DNA from 4 places in the Nonomuraea sp. NPDC050547 genome. Region 3 is predicted to be linked to each of the others. Evidence: riboswitches for the same ligand, from Rfam matches in the RefSeq annotation. Region 3 holds a riboswitch; each other region holds the start of a gene.
What was found. A riboswitch is a leader RNA that binds a small molecule or an ion and turns the genes downstream of it on or off. The one in region 3 is predicted to bind cobalamin.
Positions count from the first base shown of each region.

Region 1: another riboswitch for cobalamin. It lies ahead of ACIBHY_RS40035 ((2Fe-2S)-binding protein); the one in region 3 lies ahead of ACIBHY_RS52775 (hypothetical protein).
Region 2: another riboswitch for cobalamin. It lies ahead of cobN (cobaltochelatase subunit CobN); the one in region 3 lies ahead of ACIBHY_RS52775 (hypothetical protein).
Region 4: another riboswitch for cobalamin. It lies ahead of ACIBHY_RS14005 (ribonucleoside-diphosphate reductase subunit alpha); the one in region 3 lies ahead of ACIBHY_RS52775 (hypothetical protein).

Region 1 covers NZ_JBITGW010000019.1:129,643-135,041, forward strand. The annotation lists gene ACIBHY_RS40030 (YcaO-like family protein) at 1-786, opposite strand, end outside; gene ACIBHY_RS40035 ((2Fe-2S)-binding protein) at 1,028-1,711, opposite strand; cobalamin riboswitch at 1,879-2,078, opposite strand; gene ACIBHY_RS40040 (ATP-binding cassette domain-containing protein) at 2,042-2,464, opposite strand; gene ACIBHY_RS40045 (hypothetical protein) at 2,687-3,088, opposite strand; gene ACIBHY_RS40050 (ABC transporter ATP-binding protein) at 3,395-4,822, opposite strand; gene ACIBHY_RS40055 (energy-coupling factor transporter transmembrane component T family protein) at 4,819-5,399, opposite strand, start outside.
Region 2 covers NZ_JBITGW010000015.1:289,617-295,015, reverse strand. The annotation lists gene ACIBHY_RS34515 (cobalt-precorrin-6A reductase) at 1-614, shown strand, start outside; gene ACIBHY_RS34510 (precorrin-2 C(20)-methyltransferase) at 602-2,143, opposite strand; gene ACIBHY_RS34505 (precorrin-8X methylmutase) at 2,143-2,763, opposite strand; gene ACIBHY_RS34500 (precorrin-3B synthase) at 2,760-3,857, opposite strand; cobalamin riboswitch at 3,849-4,054, shown strand; gene cobN (cobaltochelatase subunit CobN) at 4,085-5,399, shown strand, end outside.
Region 3 covers NZ_JBITGW010000036.1:10,367-15,765, forward strand. The annotation lists gene ACIBHY_RS52755 (hypothetical protein) at 1-353, opposite strand, end outside; gene ACIBHY_RS52760 (hypothetical protein) at 492-866, opposite strand; gene ACIBHY_RS52765 (hypothetical protein) at 907-1,596, shown strand; gene ACIBHY_RS52770 (SMP-30/gluconolactonase/LRE family protein) at 1,675-2,598, shown strand; cobalamin riboswitch at 2,881-3,084, shown strand; gene ACIBHY_RS52775 (hypothetical protein) at 3,128-3,940, shown strand; gene ACIBHY_RS52780 (DUF418 domain-containing protein) at 4,273-5,399, opposite strand, start outside.
Region 4 covers NZ_JBITGW010000005.1:37,089-42,487, forward strand. The annotation lists gene ACIBHY_RS14000 (ribonucleotide-diphosphate reductase subunit beta) at 49-1,005, opposite strand; gene ACIBHY_RS14005 (ribonucleoside-diphosphate reductase subunit alpha) at 1,044-3,206, opposite strand; cobalamin riboswitch at 3,319-3,520, opposite strand; gene ACIBHY_RS14010 (Bug family tripartite tricarboxylate transporter substrate binding protein) at 3,545-4,471, opposite strand; gene ACIBHY_RS14015 (ArsR/SmtB family transcription factor) at 4,557-5,126, opposite strand; gene ACIBHY_RS14020 (alpha/beta hydrolase) at 5,207-5,399, shown strand, end outside.

The DNA.
Region 1 (5,399 bases), on a different contig from region 3:
CACGCGGCCGGTCTCATAGGTGCCGATGGCCTCGGTGAACGCCTTGGCTGCGGCCTCCTCAGCGGTCTCCCGGCAGGCGCTGCCGAATCCCACGATCCCGCGCTCGCGGTCCTCGACGAAGACCCCGGCGACGATCGCCCCGAATTCCGATGGAATCTCCAGCGGCGTGACCGTCAGCCCGGACGTCGCCGCCTCGCCCAGCGCGGTGGCCAGCGGGCCCGTCTCGGGCACCGGGAGCGGGGCGGCTTCATGGCGGCCGGCCCACCAGAGCGTGACCGCGTCACGTTCCAGCACTTCACGCAGGGCCGCCCGCCTCGCCTGCTCCCGCGTCGGGCCGGCGGCGGTACCGGCCAGGACCGGGTAGTTGGTGTACGGCTCGCCGCGGCGTGGGCCGGTGAAGTAGTTGACGTAGACCAGCGAGGCGGGCACCAGGACCCGCTCCCCCGAGGTCAGGTCCTCGGCGGGCACCCAGGTGATCTCCAGTTCCCGGGTCATCGGGACGAACGGAAAGCCCTTGGCCGCGTACTGGGCGGGAGAATAGAGGGCGAAGTCCCGAGGGTCGAGTGCGGGTTCGGTCAGATCTCGGTGGGCGGCTCGGGTCAGGCCGCCGGGCACCTGGTTGGCGCAATGGCGCTCGATCGCCTCCCCGATCGCGGCCAGGCGAGCTGCGTCTTCGTCACCGAGGGCCGCGCCACCGGTCACCTCTGTCCCTTGAACAGCGGTGTACGAGACCATGCTGGCGACGACAGGGTGGCGTGGCCGGTCCCGGCGCACTTCGCGGATCATGAGCAAGACCTTCCTGGGTGTGCCGGGACCGGGAAATCAGGTCTTACTCGTCGTCGTCCTCACGCCACTCGAACGGCGAGTCCACCGCGGGGGTGTGGGACTTCAGGCAGGTCTGCGGGTCATCGGGTTCGGCGAAACCGTGGTGCGCCATGTGCGTCCTCCTTCGGCATTCTGCACAAGTGATGCAGTTGCGAACTCTTCGCAAGAAGTTTAGGCACAGGCTCACCGGGATTTCAAGAATTCATTTGTCCAGCAGGGCGCAGTCCCCGCATTTATCGCCGTCCGGCACCCGGTAATAGAGACAGCACGTGGTGCGCCGGAACGCGAGTTCTGGAGAGGTGAGGGAGCCTTTCCCGGCCAGCCCGCCAGTGGCCAGCAGCAGGTTCACCAGCCGAGCGGCCCGGGGGGCGAGCTCCGGGCGGGCGGTTGCCACGGCACGTCCGGCTTCGGCGACGGCCGAGGCGGCGTTGCCATACAGGAGTCCGGGGGCGACTTTCACCCGCAGGCCGCGCGCGAACGGTTCGAGGTGGCGGCGCACCACCATGTCGTAGAGCAGGGCGGCGACCTGGCCTTCCGTCCCTGCATGCCATCCCGCGAGCGTGGGCAGCCGCAGGCGTGAGTCGTCGTCGGCGCGGTCGAGCCGGGTCAGGTCGGGGATGACTCCGCGGGTGAGCACGGCGCCCACGACAGGCGACCAGAGGCGCGCGGCGTGGCTCAGCTGGGCGATGGAGGCGCCGATGCGCAACTCGGCGGTGTCGTACCTGGCGGCGGTCGCCTCGACCAGATCGGTGAGTCCGCGCGCGTAGTCGGCGCTCACGTCGTGCCATCCCGCGGGGTCGCCGCCAAGGTGCGGAGCGAAGAACGAACCGAATTCGGCGATTTCCTCGAGCGTGCTGCGGACGGACTCTTCCGACGCCGCTTCCATAACTCCAGGCTCCATTCTCAAAAAGGGAATGACTAAATGGCCGGACGGCAAATCCGGCAGTTTCTGGAGAGATCAGGGACTACTCACGGCGGGATCGAGCGGCCGACGGCACGCCATCGTTCTTCAGGCGCCATGGCCTGCTCCTCTCCGGGGAAATCCGCCCCAGGTCGTCGAGGAGGCGACCGCGTGAGTCTCCTGGCTCTCGGGTCGATGCTCGTCCCCGCCTTCCCACCCCCGGGGAAGGGTGGTGGCGTCGAGGGGATCCGCTCGCCGATCACAGTGGCGGGACCGCGCCGGAGTCACACCGGCTTCCTCAGTCCGCGCTCGCCTTTACCCGGCCATCATGACACGGATCCGGTCAGTTGGGCGGATATGAGGCGGGTGTAGGCGCCATCGCCGGTCAGGAGCCTCATGGGTGCCGGTCTCGGCGACGCGGCGGGATTCCCGTACCACGATGCGGTCGGCGGTCAGGATGGTGGACAGCCGGTGGGCGATGATCAGCGTGGTGCGGTCGCGACGGACGGAGGCCACGGCGGCGGCGACCTCCTGCTCGCTTTCGGTGTCGAGGCTGGAGACGGCTTCGTCCATGACGAGGATGGGCGCGTCCTTGAGGATGGCGCGGGCGATGGCGATGCGCTGGCGCCGGCCGCCGGACAGGCGGGTCCCGAACTCGTGGGCCTGGGCGGCCGTGGCGGCGGAGATGACGGACTGCGGCTGGGCGCCCTCGCCGCTTCGGCCGACAGGTCCGGGCATGCTGCTGCCTCACGGACTCGCGGTGCCGGCGCAGGATGGCGTCCGGGCCGACCACAAGCCGCAGCCTGTGCAGGACCGCGCGGGGCAGTGCGGTCAGGAGCTCCGCCGGGAAGAAGCGGTCCTCGGGAGCGAACCTCACCCGCGCATCGGCGCCGAGCTGCCGTTCCAAGACCACGACCTGGCCGGACGGGATTGTCGGCAGCCGCAGTGTTCGAGGACGGCTTACGAAATCGACGCCGCGTTGAGCGCGACGACGAGGCTGGCCGCGGCGAGCATGAACGCGGCGGATGTTCCCACATACCGCTCCGGCTTGCTTCGGGACACCGCATTGGGGATGACGCTGAGCACGGCGAACCCGAACACCGCCCAGGTGCCGATACCCGCGACGGGGTCTGCCACCACGTCGATCCATCCGACACGGTCCACGACCACGACTGCGAACGCGACATAGAGCACCAGCGCGATACCGCTGCCAACCCGCAGTGGTCCCGGTAGGACCCGGTGCCGCCCACCCCATGCCAGGCTCCCCCATGGCGCGCCGCACACGAGGGCCAGTTGCAAGACCGACAGCAGCACGAGGACGACGATGAAGAGGACAACCAGGACAGGCACCAGTTCGTTCATGAGATCGTCCCTCCAGGGGTCGATACGCATCGCCGGGAAGTCACGATATGTCGCGTTGCACTCCAAGTCAAGATATATCGCGATAACTACGGCAACCTACCCCAAGTTCCCGGTCAGGCCGGCTTGCAGCGAGATGGGCCAGGCGAAGCGGCACCCTCTCCTGAGGGGCGGAGCCGGCGCACGCCGTGCACGGCCAACCTCGCCGTGAGCTGGCCCAACGCATACCTCAACAGGCGCATGGCGGGTCCGACCCGACCCCACCGACGCGGATGGCCCGGCCGGCCAGGTGATCGGCACCTTTCTCGCTCACGCTCCACCGAGGGCCCTGAGCCTGAGCTCCTGGTCGGCGGCGAGGGCCAGAAGATCGTCGTCGTGGCTGATGACGAGCACGGTGACGCCTTCGGCCGCGAGCTCGCGCATGATCCGCGCGACGGAGTGCAGGTGACGGCGGTCGACGCCGGAGCTGGGCTCGTCGAACACGACGATCCGGCGAGCGCCGAGCCGGGCCGCGGCGACGACCAGGCGTTGCTGCTGCCCGCCCGAGAGGGACAACGGGTGCCGGTCCCGCAGGGACTCGAGGTCGAGGTCACGCAGGAGGCCGCCGACCTGCGGCGCGCCGGACCCGCTGAGCCTGAGCTCGGCGCTCACGCTGTCGGTGAACAGTTGCCGTTGCACGTCCTGCATGACGATGCCGCTCACACGCTGGCGTTCGGCCCGGCCGAGCCGCCGCCCGTCCAGCGACACCTCGCCCTCGTGTCGTTGCAGGCCGGTCAGTACGCGGGCGAGCGTGCTCTTGCCGGCGCCGTTCTGGCCGGTCACGGCGGTGATCGCGCCGGCCGGCAGGTACGCCTCCTCGATGTCGAGCACCCGGCGGCCGCGGAAGGCGCACCGGACGCCGCGCAGGGTCACGCCTGCCCCCGAGTGCCGCGCCGAAGGCGTGCCCGGGTCGACGCTGGGGCCCCGGGCGAAGACGCGGGGTGCCTCCGGACGCCGGACGGGGTCGAGGGAACGCAACCCTTCGGCCGCCAGGGTGTCGTCGTCGAGGGCGGCGAACTCCGCACCCCGCCACTGCGCGTCGACGCGGCCCCCGCGCAGGGCGACGACGCGGTCGGCGACGCCGCGCAGGAAGTGCAGGCGGTGCTCGGCGATGACGATGGTCGCGCCGCTCGCGCGGAGCCGGGCCAGCGTGGCCGTGAAGCGTTCGACCGCGGCGGCGGACAGGTTCGAGGTGGGCTCGTCGAACAGCAGCAACGACGGACCGTGGGCGGCCGCGGCGGCACAGGCCACCTGCTGTTGCTGTCCTCCTGACAGGTTCTGCAGCCTGCGTCCGGCGAAAGGGCGCAGGTGGTGTTCTGCGGCGGCCGCGCTGACGCGTTCCCCGATTCGCTCCGCGGGCTCGCCGAAGTTCTCCATCGCGAAGGCGAGTTCGGCCTCGCACTCGTCGGTGAAGAACTGGCGCCGGGGATGCTGGAGCACGGTGCCGGTGCGGCGGCCGAGCTGGTCGAGCGTCAGGTCGGCGACGGCCTGCCCGTCGAGGTGCACGGCGCCGTCGAGCTCGCCGTCGTGGAAGTGCGGAACGAGGCCGTTCATGAGCCTGAGCGCGGTGCTCTTGCCCGACCCGCTGGGCCCGCACAGCACGACCGTCTCTCCGCGCCGCACGTGCAGGGTGAGGCCGTCGAGCGTGGGGCTTGTCGCGCAGGCGTAGGTCCAGCGCACCCCGTCGATCCGGATCACCACAGGACCGTGGCCGTGCCCAGCGCCAGGGCGACGAGAACGGCCGCGCCGTCGGCGGCGGCGAGCCGTGGCGGGCGCATCGAGCTGGGGCGGGAAGGCGAGCCGAGCCCGCGCAGAAGCGCCGAGGCGGACAGGTCCTCGGCCACGCGCAGGCTCGAGGCGATGAGCGGGACCGTGAAGCGTTCGATGCCGAGCACGGGGTGGCGCAGCATGCCACGCCATCCGCCTATCCCCCGCAGCCGCATGGCGTCGTACACGGCGCGGGCCTCGGCGAAGATCGTCGGCAGGAACCGCAGCATCACGGCCGCGGAGACGGTGATCGCCCTCGGCACCCGGGCGGCGCGCAGCGCCGCCGTCAGCTCCGTGGGAGAGGTCGTGGAGATCAGGTGCAGGGCCACGCCGCCGATGGCGACGAAGCGGACCAGGTACGCGGCCAGGGTCGCGACCATGCCGACCGCCGGATGCGGGAGGAGCACCGGCAGCAGGTGGGCGACGGCTCCGATGGCGGCGGCACCGGCCGGCAGGGCGAGCGCGCGTACCCAGGCACCCTCGTTGAGCGCGAGTAGCACGCCGAGGA
Region 2 (5,399 bases), on a different contig from region 3:
GCGAGGTGCGCGAGGGCGGGTTCGGCGGCCCCGACGGGCTGGCCCGGTGGATCGCGGCCGAAGGGGTCGAGAGGCTCGTGGACGCGACCCACCCGTTCGCCGAGCGGATGAGCGCCTCGGCCGCCGAGGCCGCCGCCCTGGCCGGGGTGCCGTTGCTGGTGCTGCGCCGTCCCGGCTGGCAGGAGGGGCCGGACGACCGGTGGCGCCGCGTGCCCTCCCTGCCCGCGGCGGCCGGCGAACTGGACCGGGAGTTCCCCGGCGGGCGGGTGTTCCTGACGACGGGACGGCGGAGCCTGCCGGTGTTCGCCGGGCTCACCTCGATGTGGTTCCTGGCCAGATCGGTGGATCCGCCCGAGCCGCCGGTGCCCGCGAACGCGCACGTGCTGCTGGACCGCGGGCCGTACACCGTGGAGGGTGAGCGCGCGCTCATCGGCGGGCACCGCCTCGACGTGCTGGTCACCAAGGACAGCGGCGGCTCCATGACGAGCGCGAAGCTGGTCGCGGCCCGGGAGGCGGGACTCCCGGTGATCATGGTGGATCGGCCGCCGCTGCCCGCGGGGGTGCGGCTGGTGGAGAGCGCGGGCGAGGCGGCGGCCTGGGTTCAGGCCGGGTAGCGGCGCGGGGTGTAGACGGCGCCGCTCTCGCTCACCCGGGTGGTCGAGGAGCCGATGATCAGCAGGCAGCGCATGTCCACGTCGGCCGGGTCGAGACCGGCCAGCGTGGTGACGGTGATCGACTCCCGCGGCCCGCCGACGTCGCGGCCGATCACCACCGGTGTGCCCGGCGCGCGGTGCTCAAGCAGCAGGTCACGCGCGGCGCCCACCTGCCAGGTACGGCTGCGCGAGGCCGGGTTGTACAACGCCAGCACCAGGTCGGCCCGCGCCGCGGCGCGCAGCCGCTCGGCCACCACCTCCCACGGCTTGAGCAGGTCAGACAGGGACAGTACGCAGTAGTCGTGCCCCAGCGGCGCCCCCACCCGCCCGGCCACGGCCTGCGCGGCGGTCAGCCCCGGCACCACTCGCACCGGCACGCCGGGGAAGTCGGACGCCGCCTCCAGCACCGCGCTGGCCATCGCGAACACGCCCGGATCGCCGGAGGAGACGACCGCCACCCGGGCGCCGTCGCGCGCCATCTCCAGCGCGTGCCTGGCCCGCTCGGCCTCGACCCGGTTGTCGGTGCGGTGGCGGCGCTGGCGCGGGTTCGGCTGGACGCGGTCCACGTAGGGGCCGTAGCCGACCAGGTCGGTGGCGGCGGCCAGCGCCTCCTGCGCCTCCGGCGTGAGCCACGGCCGCCCGGCGGGCCCGAGCCCGACCACGACGACCTCGCCCGGCCCCTGCCCCGCCGGCTTCTCGGGCACGAACGTGTGCTCGGCCGGGCTCGGCAGCAGCGCCAGCGAGAAGTACGGGACGCCCTCGGGATCCACGTCCTTCAGCGGCGCGACCCGCTGGGCGCCCATGGTGGCGCGTTCCACGTACCAGGCGTCGTCCAGCCGTCCGGCCTCGGCCAGCGCGTCGCGTACCTTCTCGAAGGTACGGCCCAGCTTCAGCACCGCCGCCGAGTCGGTGGCGCGCAGCTTCTCGGCCAGCACCTCGCCGGGCAGGGTGCCGGGCAGCACGGTCAGCGTCTCGTCCCGCTCGACCAGGGGACGGCCGAGCACCGCCGACGCCCCGCTGATCGAGGTGACGCCCGGCACCACCTCGGTCGGGTAGCGGTGGGCCAGGCGCTTGTGCATGTGCATGTAGGAGCCGTAGAAGAGCGGGTCGCCCTCGCTCAGCACCACGACCGTCCGCCCGGCGTCGAGGTGGGCGGCGAGCCTGGCGGCGCACTCGACGTAGAAGTCGTCCAGCGCGCCCTGGTAGCCGCCCGGGTGGTCGGTGGTCTCCGTGGTCAGCGGGTAGAGCAGCAACTCTTCGATCTGCCCTTCCCGCAGGTACGGCAGGGCGATCGAACGGGCGATGCTGCGTCCGTGCCGGGCGGCGTGGTAGGCGATGACGTCGGCCTCGCCGATCAGCCTGGCCGCCTTCACCGTGATCAGCTCCGGATCCCCAGGTCCGAGCCCCACCCCGAAAAGCCGCCCGGCGCCCGCCGCCCGCTCGCTGTCCGCCGCCGGCTCTCTGCCCGCCGCGCGCTCGTTGTGTTCCATCACTCCACCTCGCTGGCGATGGCGTTGACCGCCGCCGCCGTCATCGCGCTGCCGCCGCGCCTGCCGCGCACCACGAGGTGCTCAAGCCCGCTCTCGGCCAGCGCCTGCTTGGACTCGGCCGCGCCGATGAACCCCACGGGAATCCCCAGCACCGCCGCCGGTCTCGGCCCGCCCTCCGCGACGATCTCCAGCAGCCGGAACAGTGCCGTGGGCGCGTTGCCTATCGCCACGACGGAGCCGTCCAGCCGGTCGCGCCAGAACTCCAGCGCCGCCGCGCTGCGCGTGGTGCCGAGCTTCTCCGCCAGTTCGGCCACGCCGGGCGCGCCGAGCGTGCAGATCACCTCGTTGCCGGCGGGCAGCCTGCGCCTGGTCACGCCGGAGGCCACCATCATGGCGTCGCACAGGATCGGCGCCCCCGCCCCGAGCGCCGCGCGCGCGTCCCCGACCACGCGCGGCGACCAGCCGAGATCGCCGACCAGGTCGGTCATCCCGCATGAGTGGATCATCCGCACCGCCACCTGGGCCACGTCGGCCGGGAGCCCGGACAGGTCCGTCTCGGCGCGGATGGTGGCGAACGAACGCCGGTAGATCTCGGCGCCGTCGCGTATGTAGTCGCTCACTTCTGCCTTTCTTGGTATCCGTCGCCGGTCGCGACCATCTCGACGACCCGGCCCTTGGGCAGGCCGCAGCGGCGCTCGCAGCCTGCCCAGTGCACGGGCAGTTCCGGGCGGCGCTCACGGGCGGCCACCCACTGGGCGGCGTCGTGCTGGACGTCGGCCAGGGACTTGGCGCAGCCGGGGCTGCCGGTGCACGCGCTCACCCCTGTCCAGGGGGAGTCCGGGTCGGTGACCAGGCCGGATCCGGTCAGGTCGGGTGCTTCGGCGAGGTCGAGGAGCACGACGGTACGCCAGGGCGTGAGCCGTACCGGGACATCGAGGTCGGCGAGCAGGCGCGCCTGGGCCGCGGTCAGGCGCCCGAGCGGGACCACGGCCTCCACCGCCACCCGCCCGTCCGGCAGCGCGACCACCCCGGCCCCGCGCGCCCGCTGCGGGGAGGCCACCGCGGCGGCGGCCTGGACGCGGGCGGCGCTGAGGCGGGCGGCGACGCGGGCGGGGCCGTCGGGGAGTTCGGCGACGCGCCAGGCGCCGCTGTCCGCGCGCTCGGCCAGGAAGGCTCGCGCGGCGGCCAGGAGGATGTCCACTCCGTCGCCGGGCGTCGAGAAGGGCGTACCGGCCAGCAGGATGCCGTCCTCGACCAGGGTGACGTCGGCGCCCAGCGAGGCGACGTCGCCGGTGCCGTCGTCCAGGGCGAACAGGAAGCGGCCGGGCAGGCCGGCCAAGGCGGGGTCGGCGCACAGGGCGCGGTCCAGCGCCTCCACGAGGGGGTGGGTGGCGAAGCCGGTCAGCCGCCCGCCGAGCGGCGAGGCGACGATGTTGCGCACCCGCTCGTGCGTCGGCGAGGGCAACAGGCCCACCGCGGCCATCCGGTCGGCGAAGACCGCCGGAGATTCCACCGCACGCACCTGGACGTTGGCGCGCGAGGTCAGCTCGATCCCGCTCGCGCCAAAGGCGGCCAGCTCACGCAGCTGAGCTGGGGTGATGGCACCGCCGGGCAGGCGGATCCTGGCCAGCGGGCCGTCCGCCGCGGCGTGCGTCTGTAGCGCTCCCGGACAGGCATCTGGGCGGAGACGTCCGGAAAAGTCGGCTATGGACACGATGAGGATGGTAACGCCAGTAGGCTCACCCTTAGGCGACGGCAATGGGAGGAAGCCGGTGAGAAACCGGCGCGGTCCCGCCACTGTGACCGGGAAGCGAACCCCACCACAGGCCACTGTCCAGCGATGGGCGGGAAGGCCGGGGTGAGCATGGATCCGGGAGCCAGGAGACTCCTGCCGTCGCGACACCTGCGAACGGGGCGAGGACCCCGAGGGAGGACTGCGGCGTGCCTGGCGTTCTGCTGCTCTCTACATCCGACACCGACCTGCTGAGCGCGCGCGCCAGCGGCGCTGACTACCGCCTGGGCAACCCCGCCAGGTTGCTCACCGACGACCTGCCCGCGCTCGTGGACGGCGTCGACCTGATCGTGGTCCGGCTGCTCGGCGGCCGCCGCGCGTGGGAGGAAGGCCTCGACGCGCTGCTCGCCGGCCCACGCCCGGTCGTCGTGCTCGGCGGCGAGCAGGCCCCCGACGCCGAGCTGATGGAACTGTCCACGGTGAGCGCGGGCGTCGTCGCCGAGGCGCACGCCTACCTCGCGCACGGCGGCCCCGCCAACCTCGCCGAGTTGCACGGCTTCCTGTCCGACACGGTCCTCCTGACCGGGTACGGCTTCGCCCCACCGGCCCCCATGCCCTCCTGGGGCCCGCTGGAGCGCGACTCCAAGGCCACCGAGGGCCCCGTGATCGGCGTCCTGTACTACCGGGCCCACCACGTGGCCGGCAACACCGCGTTCGTGGAGTCCCTGTGCCGGGCGATCGAGGAGTCGGGCGGCCGGCCGCTGCCGGTGTACTGCTCCTCGCTCAGAACGGCAGAACCGGCGCTCCTCGACGTCCTGCGCACCGCCGACGCCCTGGTCGTGACCGTCCTGGCGGCGGGCGGCTCCCGTCCGGCCACCGCGGGCGCGGGCGGCGACGACGAGGCGTGGGACGTCGGCGCGCTGGCCACCCTGGACGTCCCGATCCTGCAAGGACTCTGCCTGACCAGCGGCAAGAAGGAGTGGGAGGACAACGACGACGGCCTGTCCCCGCTCGACGCCGCCTCGCAGGTGGCCATCCCCGAGTTCGACGGCCGGATCATCACGGTGCCGTTCTCGTTCAAGGAGATCGACGAGGACGGCCTGACCGTCTACACGGCCGACCCCGAGCGAGCCCGCCGCGTGGCCGGGATCGCGGTGCGCCACGGCCTGCTCAGGCACACGCCGCCGGCCGAGCGGCGGCTCGTGGTCATGCTGTCGGCGTACCCGACCAAGCACTCCAGGGTCGGCAACGCGGTCGGCCTGGACACCCCCGCGAGCACGGTCGGGCTGCTGGCCAGGCTGGCCGAGGCCGGCTACGACCTCGGCGAAGGCTTCCCCGGGGTCGCCGAGCAGGACGGCGACGCGCTCATCCACGCGCTGATCGCCGCCGGCGGCCAGGACCAGGACTGGCTGACCGAGGAACACCTGGCGGGAAACCCGGTGCGCATCCCCGCCGCCGACTACGAGCGCTGGTACCGCACACTGCCCGCGGACCTGCGCGCCGGCATGGAACGGCACTGGGGTA
Region 3 (5,399 bases):
AACAGCTTCTTGATGCCGCGCAGCTCGAACTGGCGGATGCCGGTGACGCCGTCCCAGGCGGTGACGCGGCTCTTCCACTGGCCGTTCTTCTGGTAGCGGAACCAGGCGTAGCCCTTCTTGCCGCCGGCCTTGTCGAAGCCCTTCCAGCTGATCCGCCACACACCGGGGCCGGTCTTCTGCACGACGCCGCGGGTGTAGGCCTTGCCGTCGCTGGAGAACAGCTTCTTCCAGGCCACGATGCCCGACTGGCTCTGTGCGGCGGTGGTGGCGCTCTGCGCGTTGGCGGCGGGCGCGATGGCCAGACCGGCGGCGATCGAACCGGCGATGGCCGTGGCGGCGAGAAGCTTACGCATGATTCCTGACTCCCATCAGTGGTGGTGCCGGTGGTGTCCGGCAACGCAGAACCTAGGAAGGATCCGGAGCGACATCCGCGTCCAAATCCACACAGAGCGAAAGAACTTCGCGCCTGGTCTACGGCGTGGCGACCACCCTCACACGGCCGCTGTGGGGAGGCTCGGGACGGCGGATCCGGGGTCGGTACCGGCGAAGGCCAGCCCGATGACGAAGCCCGCGACCTCCTCAAGCTGGCGCGCCCGATCCAGCGGCCCCAGCACGGCCGGGAGTCCGCCGACATCGCGGACCAGGTCGCCGACGACGCGCAACGCCCGCGGATCGTCACCGCACATCGCCACCGTGACGGGGGGTCCGCCGCCGGCGCGGGTCCACTGGGCGGAGGGGAAGACGTTGAAGGCCTTCACGACGTGCGCGCCGGGAGCCAGCGCGGCGATCCGCTGTGCCATCGCCTCGCCGGGGCCGTTCAGCACCACGCCCACGCCGTGCTCGACGGCGTTCGTCGGATCGATCAACGGGGTTCCCGCCAGCGAGCCGCCCGAGCACGACCCCCTCGTGCTCGCCTGGCTTCGAGCCCGGCCGTCGGGCGACGATCCGCTGCTCGGCTCACTGTTGCCGCGGATCTTCGAGGCCGAGGGCGCCGGCCGCGTCCTGCGTGAGGAGCGTGGGGAACCCGTCCCCACCCGCTGGCCGGCCTTGCTCCGGCGGCTGCCGGCCGAGGGCCGGGTGTCGCGGGCGGAACTGCTCGACGGGTGCCTGCGCCGGTTCCTGCGTGGCGGGGACGAGATCGGGCTGCGCTTCTTCGTGCGGCTGCACCACCTGCTCGACCCGACGCCGCAGGAGGCCGGCGCGCGCGTACGCGACTATCTGCGGTTGCTGCCCGCCGCTCCCGGCGCGGTCGCGGAGCTGGCGCTCGCCCAGATCGGGTACGGCGGCGCCGCCGCGGCAGGCGAGGTCGTCGAGACGATCGGCGCGCTGACGTTCCGGCCTGAGGCCAGGCTCGCCCTGGAGGGCCTGCGCCGGTTGGAACGGGAGCTGCCGCATGCCGCCGAGCCGGCGCCCGCGCTGGCGGCCGCGTTCGGGCACGCCTCCTACGAGGTCCAGGGGCGGGCGGCCAGGATCGCGCTCAGGCACGCCGCCGCCTTCGCCCCGGGCGGTGCGGCCATCGCCGAGGCCGCGCCGCTGCTGCCCGCGGCGCTCGGTGTGAAGGTGACGGCCGTGTACGGCGGGAGCCCCGCCCGTTAGCCGGAGGCCTCGCGGCACTTGCGCACGGCGCCCGGCGATCTAGCGTGGGTCCCGAGACGATTGGAAAGAGGGCATCAGATGCTGCGAACCATCAGGCTCCTTTGCGCGATTGTCACGACCCTCGTCCTGGCCGTCGCCACCGGCGCTCCCGCCGGGGCGGCCGCGGACCGGGAGTTACCCGAGTCGATCCCGTTGCCCGACGGCTTCCGGCCCGAGGGCATCGCCATCGGCTCCGGCCCGCTCGCCTACTTCGGCTCGCTGGCGAACGGCTCCATCTACCGGGCCGACCTGCGGACCGGGCGCGGCGCGATCATCAGCGAGGGTCCCGGCACCCCGTCCGTCGGGATGAAGATCGACGAGCGCGGACGCCTGTTCGTGGCGGGCGGCACGGCCGGGGACGCCCGCGTCGTCGACACCCGCACCGGCCGGGTCCTGGCCTCCTACCGGCTGGCCACCGCCGCCGGATTCGTCAACGACGTCATCCTCACCCGCGACGCCGCGTGGTTCACCGACTCCGCCAACCCGGTGCTCTACAAGCTGCCGCTGCGCGGCGGACGGCTGCCCGCCGACGTGGTGCGGGTCCCGCTCACGGGCGACCTGGTGTACGGCACCGGCATCAACGCCAACGGCATCGCCGCCACCCCCGACGGCCGGGGCCTGATCATCGTGCAGTCGAACACCGGCGGCCTGTTCCGCGTGGACGGCACCGGTACCACCTCCCGGATCGACCTGCACGGCGAGTCGCTGCCGCAGGGCGACGGCCTGCTGCTGCGCGGCCGGACCCTGTACGCGGTGCAGAACCGGATCAACACCGTGGCGGTCCTGCGGCTGAACGCGGCGGGGACCGAGGGCCGCGTGGTCCGGCGGGTGACCAGCGCCCTGTTCGACGTGCCGACGACGGTGGCGGCGTTCGGGTCCCGCCTGTACCTGCCCAATGCCCGCTTCACCACCCCGCCGACCCCCGACACGACGTACGACGCCGTCGCCATCCCCCGCCCCTGACCCGGCACGCGGGCCTCATCGATCGGAGACCAAGGCCCGGCACCCGCACGGCACCACGCCCATGCACGCGGCGCATCCGATCTCCCGGCACACGCGAGATCGGATGCCCGAGCCCCGAGGCGCCCCCGGCCCGAGGCGCGACGCGCGAGATGCCACAGCCCGAACATGCCGCGGTCCGAGGTGCCTCGGCGTGAGATGACGCGACCCCATGCCGGGAACACCTCGCCGCATCACGCCCAGGCCGGGCGAGGCATGGCCGCGTGCGCGACCCGCGCAGGGCATATGCTTCCTCCTGCGGCTGGCCCGGCCCCGTTGAGGGATCGGCGCAAGAGGGAACCCGGTGTGAATCCGGGACTGCCCCGCAGCGGTGAGCGGGAACGACCGCCGTCCACGCAAGCACTGGGCTCCGGCCTGGGAAGCGACGGCCAGTAGGAACGTGTGGGACGCCCGCGAGTCCGAACACCTGCCACCGCCCGCGCGCCGCCCGGTGCGCGGCCCCCAGGGGTTCCGCGAGGGAAAAGGACCCGACGTGAGACAGCGCACCACCGTGCTCGGACGCCCGGCGACCACCACCGGCCTGTGGGAAGGATGGCGGGCGCTCGGCCTGACCGACCTCCCGCTCCACCACCCCACCTTCCGCTCCCCCGCGACCTTCGGCGTCGCGGAGGGGTCGGCGCTCACCCCAGCCACCCGCTTCCGGCTCGACCACGGCGCGCCGCTCGCCGCCTACCTGGCGGTCAGGCGGCTCGGCTTCGAGGTACGCCCGGTGCTACCCGGCCCGCTCGCCTTCCTGCGAAGCACCGGCGGCCGAAGCGCCGGCGGCCCGGGCTTCGATCCACTCAGCCTGCTGGAGGCGTTCCTGGAGCCGTACGCCGAACTGCTGGAGCGGCTGGCCACCGCCGGAGCGCAGGAGGTCCAGCTGGACGAGCCCGCACCGGCCGACCCTGCGGGCCTGCGCCGCCTGGCCCGCGTCTACCGGCGGCTGGGCGAGCTGAGCAACCGTCCCCGGCTGATGGTGTGCCTGTGCTCGGGCGAGGCCGGTCCGGCGCTGGCCGTACTGGGCGGTTCGCGGGTCGAGAGCATCGCCCTGGACTTCGTGACCGCGCCCGGCGCCCTGGACGCCCTCACCCGGATGGGCGGCCTGCCCCGCACGACCGTGGTGGCCGCCGTCGTGGACGGCCGTTCGCCGCACACCGGGCCGGTGGAATCCGCCGCGGCGACGTGCGCCACGATCTCGGGCCTCGCCGACCGGCTCGTGGTGGCCGCCTCCTGCTCACCACGCCAGCCCGCGCCCCTGGAGACCGCCGCCACCGTGGTCCGCGTAGGACTCGGCCATGCCTGAACCCTGCTGACCCCGCCACGATCTTCACGGGCGTCCGTGACGGCCATGTGACCGTCACGTGTGGACCGCTACCTCGCTCGGGGACATGCGTTTGTTCGGTTTCATGTCCGATGCCCCGGAGCTTCCGTCGCTCACCCCGAGGAGGCCGGGGGTCTACGGGCTGCGGGTGCCTGGTGCGGCCGGCCTTCGCGCCTACCGGGAACGGCTGCGCGTCGCGGATGGCGACGGCACGTCTCGAACGTGACGCCCCTCGGCGGTCGCCGGATCGTGATCCTGGGCATCCCCCGCGCTCCGCAGGGCGCCTGCCTGCGGGAGGAAGCGGCCGTCCGGAACTAGCGGTACGACATGCGGCGCACGAGCGCCTCGAACGGGCCCCGGTATCCCTTGCGGTGCATCCAGGCCGCCGCGGGAATCGAGGCCGCCCAGATGACGACGGCGACGGCGAGGCTGGCGGCGAAGCTGAGGTCGTCGCGCAGGCCCAGGGTGAACGGGTAGAAGAGCGCCACCCATACCACCGACTGCGCGAGGTAGAACGTCATCGAGCGCTGCCCGAGGGCGGCCAGGGCGGTGGTGAGGGGGCCGTGGTTGTGGCCGATGCGGACGGCGGCGAGCCCGATGGCCGCGGCCGCGCCGATGCCGCCGATGTAGCCGGTGAAGCTGTGCGCGGCGTACGTCACCCATACGACGGGCGTCGCCACGTCGGGCCAGGTGCCGACGGCCAGGAACGCCGCCGGGAGCCGTCCGACGACCGCGGCGCCGATGCACAGCAAGGCGATCCGCTTCAGGAGAGCCATGTGCTGTCCCGGCTCGTCGAGGATCTTCTTGCGGGCGGCCAGGAGTCCCCACGCCATGCCGGGGATCGCGAAGAGGATGGACACCAGGGTTCTGCCCGGCCACGCGATGGCGTTGGTGAGAAGGTGATCGACGAAGGCCGGCTCCATGTACTTCGCGATGGTGAACGGCGAGCCCTCCGCGGCCGTGGTGTAGACCTGAACGCTCTGCCAGGTGAGGAAGAGTCCCCCCGGGATCAGGGTCAGCAGGCCCAGCCGCCACAGGACGGCGTCGCGGGCGCGTACGAGGAAGGCGAGGAAGAGCATCGTCACGCCGTAGACCGCGATGACGTCGAACGGCACCAGGACCACCGCGTGTGCCAGCCCGATGACGATCAGCCACAGGCTGCGCCGGCGTAGCAGCGCGCGCACGGACGGCCATTCGCTGCCGCGCGCGTACTGACGCTGGGCCAGTTGCCCGAGCCCGTAGCCGAACAGGAAGACGAACATCCCGCGGGCCTGGTTGTCGGTGACGAGGGTGGTGAAGAAGTGGGCGATCGTGTTGAGGGCCGAGGACCCGCGTGTCCAGTCGAGCAGGAATTGCGGGGCGTGGGCCAGGGCTATGCCCAGCAGCATGATGCCGCGTGCCAGATCCGGCGCCAGGGATCGGGCGGTCGTGCTGAGGGGAG
Region 4 (5,399 bases), on a different contig from region 3:
TCCTCACCTGTCGCGAAAAATCACACTCCCCCTATGGTGCCGGAGATCTCAGAAGGACTCGTCGAAGGACACGTTGCCCTCGACCGCGACCTGGTAGGCCGACACCCTGCGCTCGAAGAAGTTGGCGAGCTCCTGCACGTCCTGGAGCTCCATGAACGCGAACGGGTTGGCGGTGCCGTACTTCTTCTTCAGGCCGAGCCTGGACAACCGCTGGTCGGCCACGTACTCCAGGTACTCGCGCATGTGCTCGACGTTCATGCCGCCGATGCCGTCGCCGCACAGGTCGCGGGCGAAGGCCAGTTCGGCCGTGACCGCCTCCTCGATCATCTGGGTGACCTGCTCGCCCAGTTCGTCGTCGAACAGGTCCGGCTCCTCGGCGCGCACGGTGTCCACCACGCTGAAGGCGAACTCCATGTGCATCGACTCGTCGCGGAAGACCCAGTTGGTGCCGGTGGCCAGGCCGCCGAACAGGCCGCGGGAGCGGAACCAGTACACGTAGGCGAAGGCGCCGTAGAAGAACAGGCCCTCGATGCACGCGGCGAAGCAGATCAGGTTGAGCAGGAAGGTGCGCCGGTCCTCCCGCGTCTCCAGCCGCTGCAGGCTGGACAGCGAGTCGATCCACCGGAAGCAGAACTCGGCCTTGTCGCGGATGGAGGGGATGTTGTCCACCGCGGCGAACGCCTTGACCCGCTCGTCCGGGTCGGGCAGGTAGGTGTCGAGCAGCGTCAGGTAGAACTGCACGTGCACCGCCTCCTCGAACAGCTGCCTCGACAGGTAGAGGCGCGCCTCAGGAGCGTTGACGTGCTGGTACAGGTTGAGTACCAGGTTGTTGGCCACGATGGAGTCGCCGGTGGCGAAGAAGGCGACCAGGCGGTTGATCAGGTGGCGTTCCTGCGGCGACATCTTGGCCAGGTCGGCCAGGTCGGAGTGCAGGTCCACCTCCTCGACCGTCCACGTGTTGCGGATGGCCGCCCGGTAGCGCTCGTAGAAGTCGGGGTAGCGCATCGGACGGAGCGTCAGGTCCATTCCGGGGTCTAGCAGCATTACTGACACGCCTCGCAGTACTCGGGGTTCTCCAGGGAGCAGGCGATCGCTTCCTGGACGGGGGTCGTCTGAACGGTGGTCTGCGCGATCCGGGTGGCCGGTCGTGAGCGCAGGTAGTAGGTGGTCTTGATGCCCTTCTTCCAGGCATAGGCGTACATCGAGGAGAGCTTGCCGATGGTGGGCGTCGCCATGAACAGGTTCAGCGACTGCGACTGGTCGATGTACGGCGTGCGCGCCGCGGCCAGGTCGATCAGCGCCTTCTGCGGCAGTTCCCACGCGGTGCGGTAGAGCACCTTCAGCTCATCCGGGATGCCGGGGATGTCCTGGACGGAGCCGTCGGCCCGCTTGATGGCGTCGCGCAGGTCCTGCGTCCACAGCCCGCGCTCCTGAAGGTCGCGCACCAGGTACCGGTTGACCTGCAGGAACTCGCCCGACAGCGTCTCGCGCTTGAACACGTTGGACACCTGCGGCTCGATGCACTCGTAGCACCCGGCGATGGAGGCGATCGTCGCCGTCGGCGCGATGGCGATCATGAGCGAGTTGCGCAGCCCGGTCTCGGCGATCCTGGCGCGCAGCGCGTCCCAGCGCTCGGAGGCGCCGACGCCGTAGTGGTCGGGGTGCAGCACGCCCTGGGCGGCGCGGGTGTCGTCGTAGGACGGGTGCCGGCCCCGCTCGACGGCCAGATCGGCGGAGGTGGCGTAGGCGGCGAGGGCGATCTCCTCGGCGATCCTGGTCGACAGCGCCAGCGCCTCCGGCGAGTCGAACGGCAGGCGCAGCGCGAAGAACACGTCGGCCAGGCCCATGACGCCGAGCCCGATCGGCCGCCACCGCTTGTTCGCCTTCTCGGCCTCGGGCGTCGGGTAGAAGCCCAGGTCGATGGTGCGGTCGAGGAAGCGCACCGCGGTGCGGACGGTGCCGGCCAGGCGCTCCCAGTCCAGGCCGGCGCCGGTGACGTGGGCGGCCAGGTTGACCGAGCCGAGGTTGCAGACCGCGGTCTCGCCGTCGCTGGTCACCTCCAGGATCTCGGTGCACAGGTTGGACAGGTGGATGACGTTCTCCGGCCTGGCCGTCTGGTTGGAGACGCGGTTGGCGGCGTCCTTGAAGGTCATCCAGCCGTTGCCGGTCTGGGCGAGCGTGCGCATCATCCGGCCGTACAGGGTGCGGGCCGGCATCTGCCGCGTGTACAGGCCCTGCGCCTCGGCGGCGCGGTAGGCGGTGTCGAAGGCGTCGCCGTACAGGTCGGTGAGGTGCGGGACCGTCTTGGGGTCGAACAGCGACCACACGCCGTCGGACTCCACGCGGCGCATGAACTCGTCCGGCACCCAGTTGGCGAGGTTCAGGTTGTGGGTACGGCGGGCGTCCTCGCCGGTGTTCTCCCGCAGCTCCAGGAACTCCTCGATGTCGGCGTGCCAGGTCTCCAGGTAGACGCAGGCCGCGCCCTTGCGCCGGCCGCCCTGGTTGACGGCGGCCACGGAGGAGTCGAGCGTGCGCAGCCACGGCACGATGCCGTTGGAGTGCCCGTTCGTGCCCTTGATGAGCGATCCGCGCGAGCGGACCCGGGTCCAGGAGATGCCGATGCCGCCGGCGTACTTGGACAGGCGGGCGACCTGCCCGTACCGGTCGTAGATGGACTCCAGCTCGTCCCGGGGCGAGTCCAGCAGGAAGCACGACGACAGCTGCGGCCGGCGCGCGCCGGAGTTGAACAAGGTCGGAGAAGACGGCAGATAGGACAACGTCGACATCAAGGCGTACAGCTCGGCGGCCTCGCCGACCGTCTGGGACAGGCCGCAGGAGACGCGGAGCATGAAGTGCTGCGGGCGCTCCAGCACCTTGCGGGTCTCGGGGTGGCGCAGCAGGTAGCGGTCGTAGACGGTGCGCAGGCCGAAGTACTCGAACCGCTCGTCGGCGTCGGCGTCGATGAGGGCGTCCAGCTCTTCACGATTTTCCCGGACGAAACCGGCGAGCGCGTCCTGGATGAGCCCGGCCGCGTGCGTGGCGGCGACGGAGTCCGAGAACGAGCGGACACCGTGGCCCGCCGCCTCGTCGGCGATCTCCTCGGCCAGCAACCGTGCGGCGACCCGGGAGTTGGCCGGGTCGGCGATCACGCGCGCCGCCGCCTCCTCGATGGCCAGCCGCCGATCCATCTCAACGATCTGCGTCACGTGCAACACTCCTCGCGAGCGAGCTTTCCCCCTGCGAGGGCACGCGAGAGCGCACACGGCAAGTACGGAGATCCCCCGGCCGCGCAGCCCCCGGGCCCTCCCTCGAGGCCCAATGGACAGGACAACCGCTGGCAGGTCTTCGGGCTCGCGGGCGTCTCAACGCGTGAGTCCTACTGGCCGTCGCTTCCCGGACCATGGTCCAGTGCTGATGACGGCGGTCGTTCCCGCTTACCGCTGCGGGGCAGCCCTGGAATCGCACCAGGTTCCCTTTTGCTCCGCCTCCGGGGAGGCGAACCAGCGACAGTGCAGGATCCTACATCTAGTGGCCGATCCCGCAACTATCCCCGGTATGTTGTGCTCGGCGTGTCGAGCATGCCGAGTTCACGGAGTACTCTGCGGGTACGGGCGGACTCGGTGGCCAGCCATGTGGAGAAGTCGTCGCCGCTGAGCGGGATGGCCTCCCAGCCCCCGTTACGGCAGGCCTCGTGCCACGGCGCCGACCGGGTCGCCTCCTCCATCATGCGCACCGCGGCGCCCCGCCGTTCGCCGTCCATCGCCGCGGGCCCGACCACCGCGCACCAGTCGGCGAAGTCGACGCGAACCCCGCACTCCAGGAGCGTGGGGGCGTCGACGCCGGGGACCCGGGCGGCCGAGGAGACGGCCAGCGGCCTGATCCGGCCGGAGTCGAGCCGGGCCCGCCAGTCGCGCAGCCGCCCGGTGGCCGCCGCGACCTTGCCGCCCTGCATGGCTGCCGCCACCTCCTGGGCGCCCGGGTAGCCGGTGTAGTCGATCTTCCTGACGTCCACGCCGAGCCCCTGCGCCACCAGGCCGAACAGCAGGTGATCGGGCTCGCCCAGGGGCCCGCCGGCCAGGTAGGTGCGCTCCGGCTGGGCCAGCAGGTGGGCGGCGAAGGCGTCGAAGTCCTTCAGCCGTGAGTTGGCCGGCACCACCAGCACCTCGACGTTGCCGGTGAGCCTGGCCAGCGGCGTGGTGGCGACGTGCATGGGGCGCTGGTCGTTCAGCTCGGCGGCGGCCAGCGCGGGCAGGCCGGTGACGGTGACGGTGGTCGTGCCGCCCGTGCCGGTGGCGGGGTAGCCGGTCCTGCGCAGGGTGCGGTAGAGCGCCTGTGCGACCGCGGCCCATCGCTCACCGCCGGGGACGACGCCGACGGGGCCGAGGCCGTTCGCGCCGCCACCCGCGCCGGCGCATCCGGAGACACAGGCGGCCAGGCCGAGCCCGAGTGCGAAGAACTGCCGACGCCGCATGATGCCCCTCCCCGAACCCCGATAGACCTCCCATTACATGAGGTTATTGGCAGATCACACGGTGTTACACATCGGGGGGCACTCTTCACGTTTCATCGGCCGGCAGCGCGAACAACCTGATGTAGAGCGGGCGGGCGTCCGGGGGCGCGTCGTCGGCCTGGTGACTGTACTTGGACAGCAGCGCGATGTACTCCTCGAAGAAGGCGTCGAACCCCTCCTTGGTCATCCGGCCGAACCCCCGTGAGGCCTTGGCCCAGTCGGGATCGCGCCGGTAGGCGGCCCCGAAGCGGTCCATCAGCGCGCGGTCCTCGGCCATGCCGATGCGGTAGAACTCCTCCAGCACCGCGCGGCTCTCCGGCGCCACGTCGCGGAAGTTCGGCGTGCGGATGTCGCGCGGCATGTCGGCCTTGCGCCACCAGCGCTCGCGGCCGGCCGAACGCTCGGGAATCTCCTCGATGAAGCCGTACTTCTCCAGCTGGCGCAGGTGGTAGCTGGTCGTGCCGGTCTTGGCGCCGAGCAGCTCGCCCAGCGTGGTGGAGGTGGCGGGGCCGTGCACGTTGAGGTGCGACAGCATGCGCCGGCGCATCGGATGGGCCAGGGCCTTCAGACGCTCGTGATCGTCGAGATACAGCGGCGCCCCATCCTCATCCCTCATGAGGAGAGAGCTTAGTCCTGCCGGATGATTTCTGCAGACATGTCTTTGCCGACAAATCTCTGCAGAGTAGCGTCGGCAGCATGAAGAGGTTAGTGATCATGTTGTTCGCGCTCGTCTGCGCGTTCGTTCCGGCCGTTCCCGCGCTGGCCGCCGACGGGCTGACCGTCACCGAGGTCTCCTTCCGCGGCAGCGGCGGGCTCCAGATGCACGGCAGCGTGCTGGTCCCCTCCGGCGCGCGCGGGCCGCTGCCCGGCCTGGTGCTCGTGCACGGAT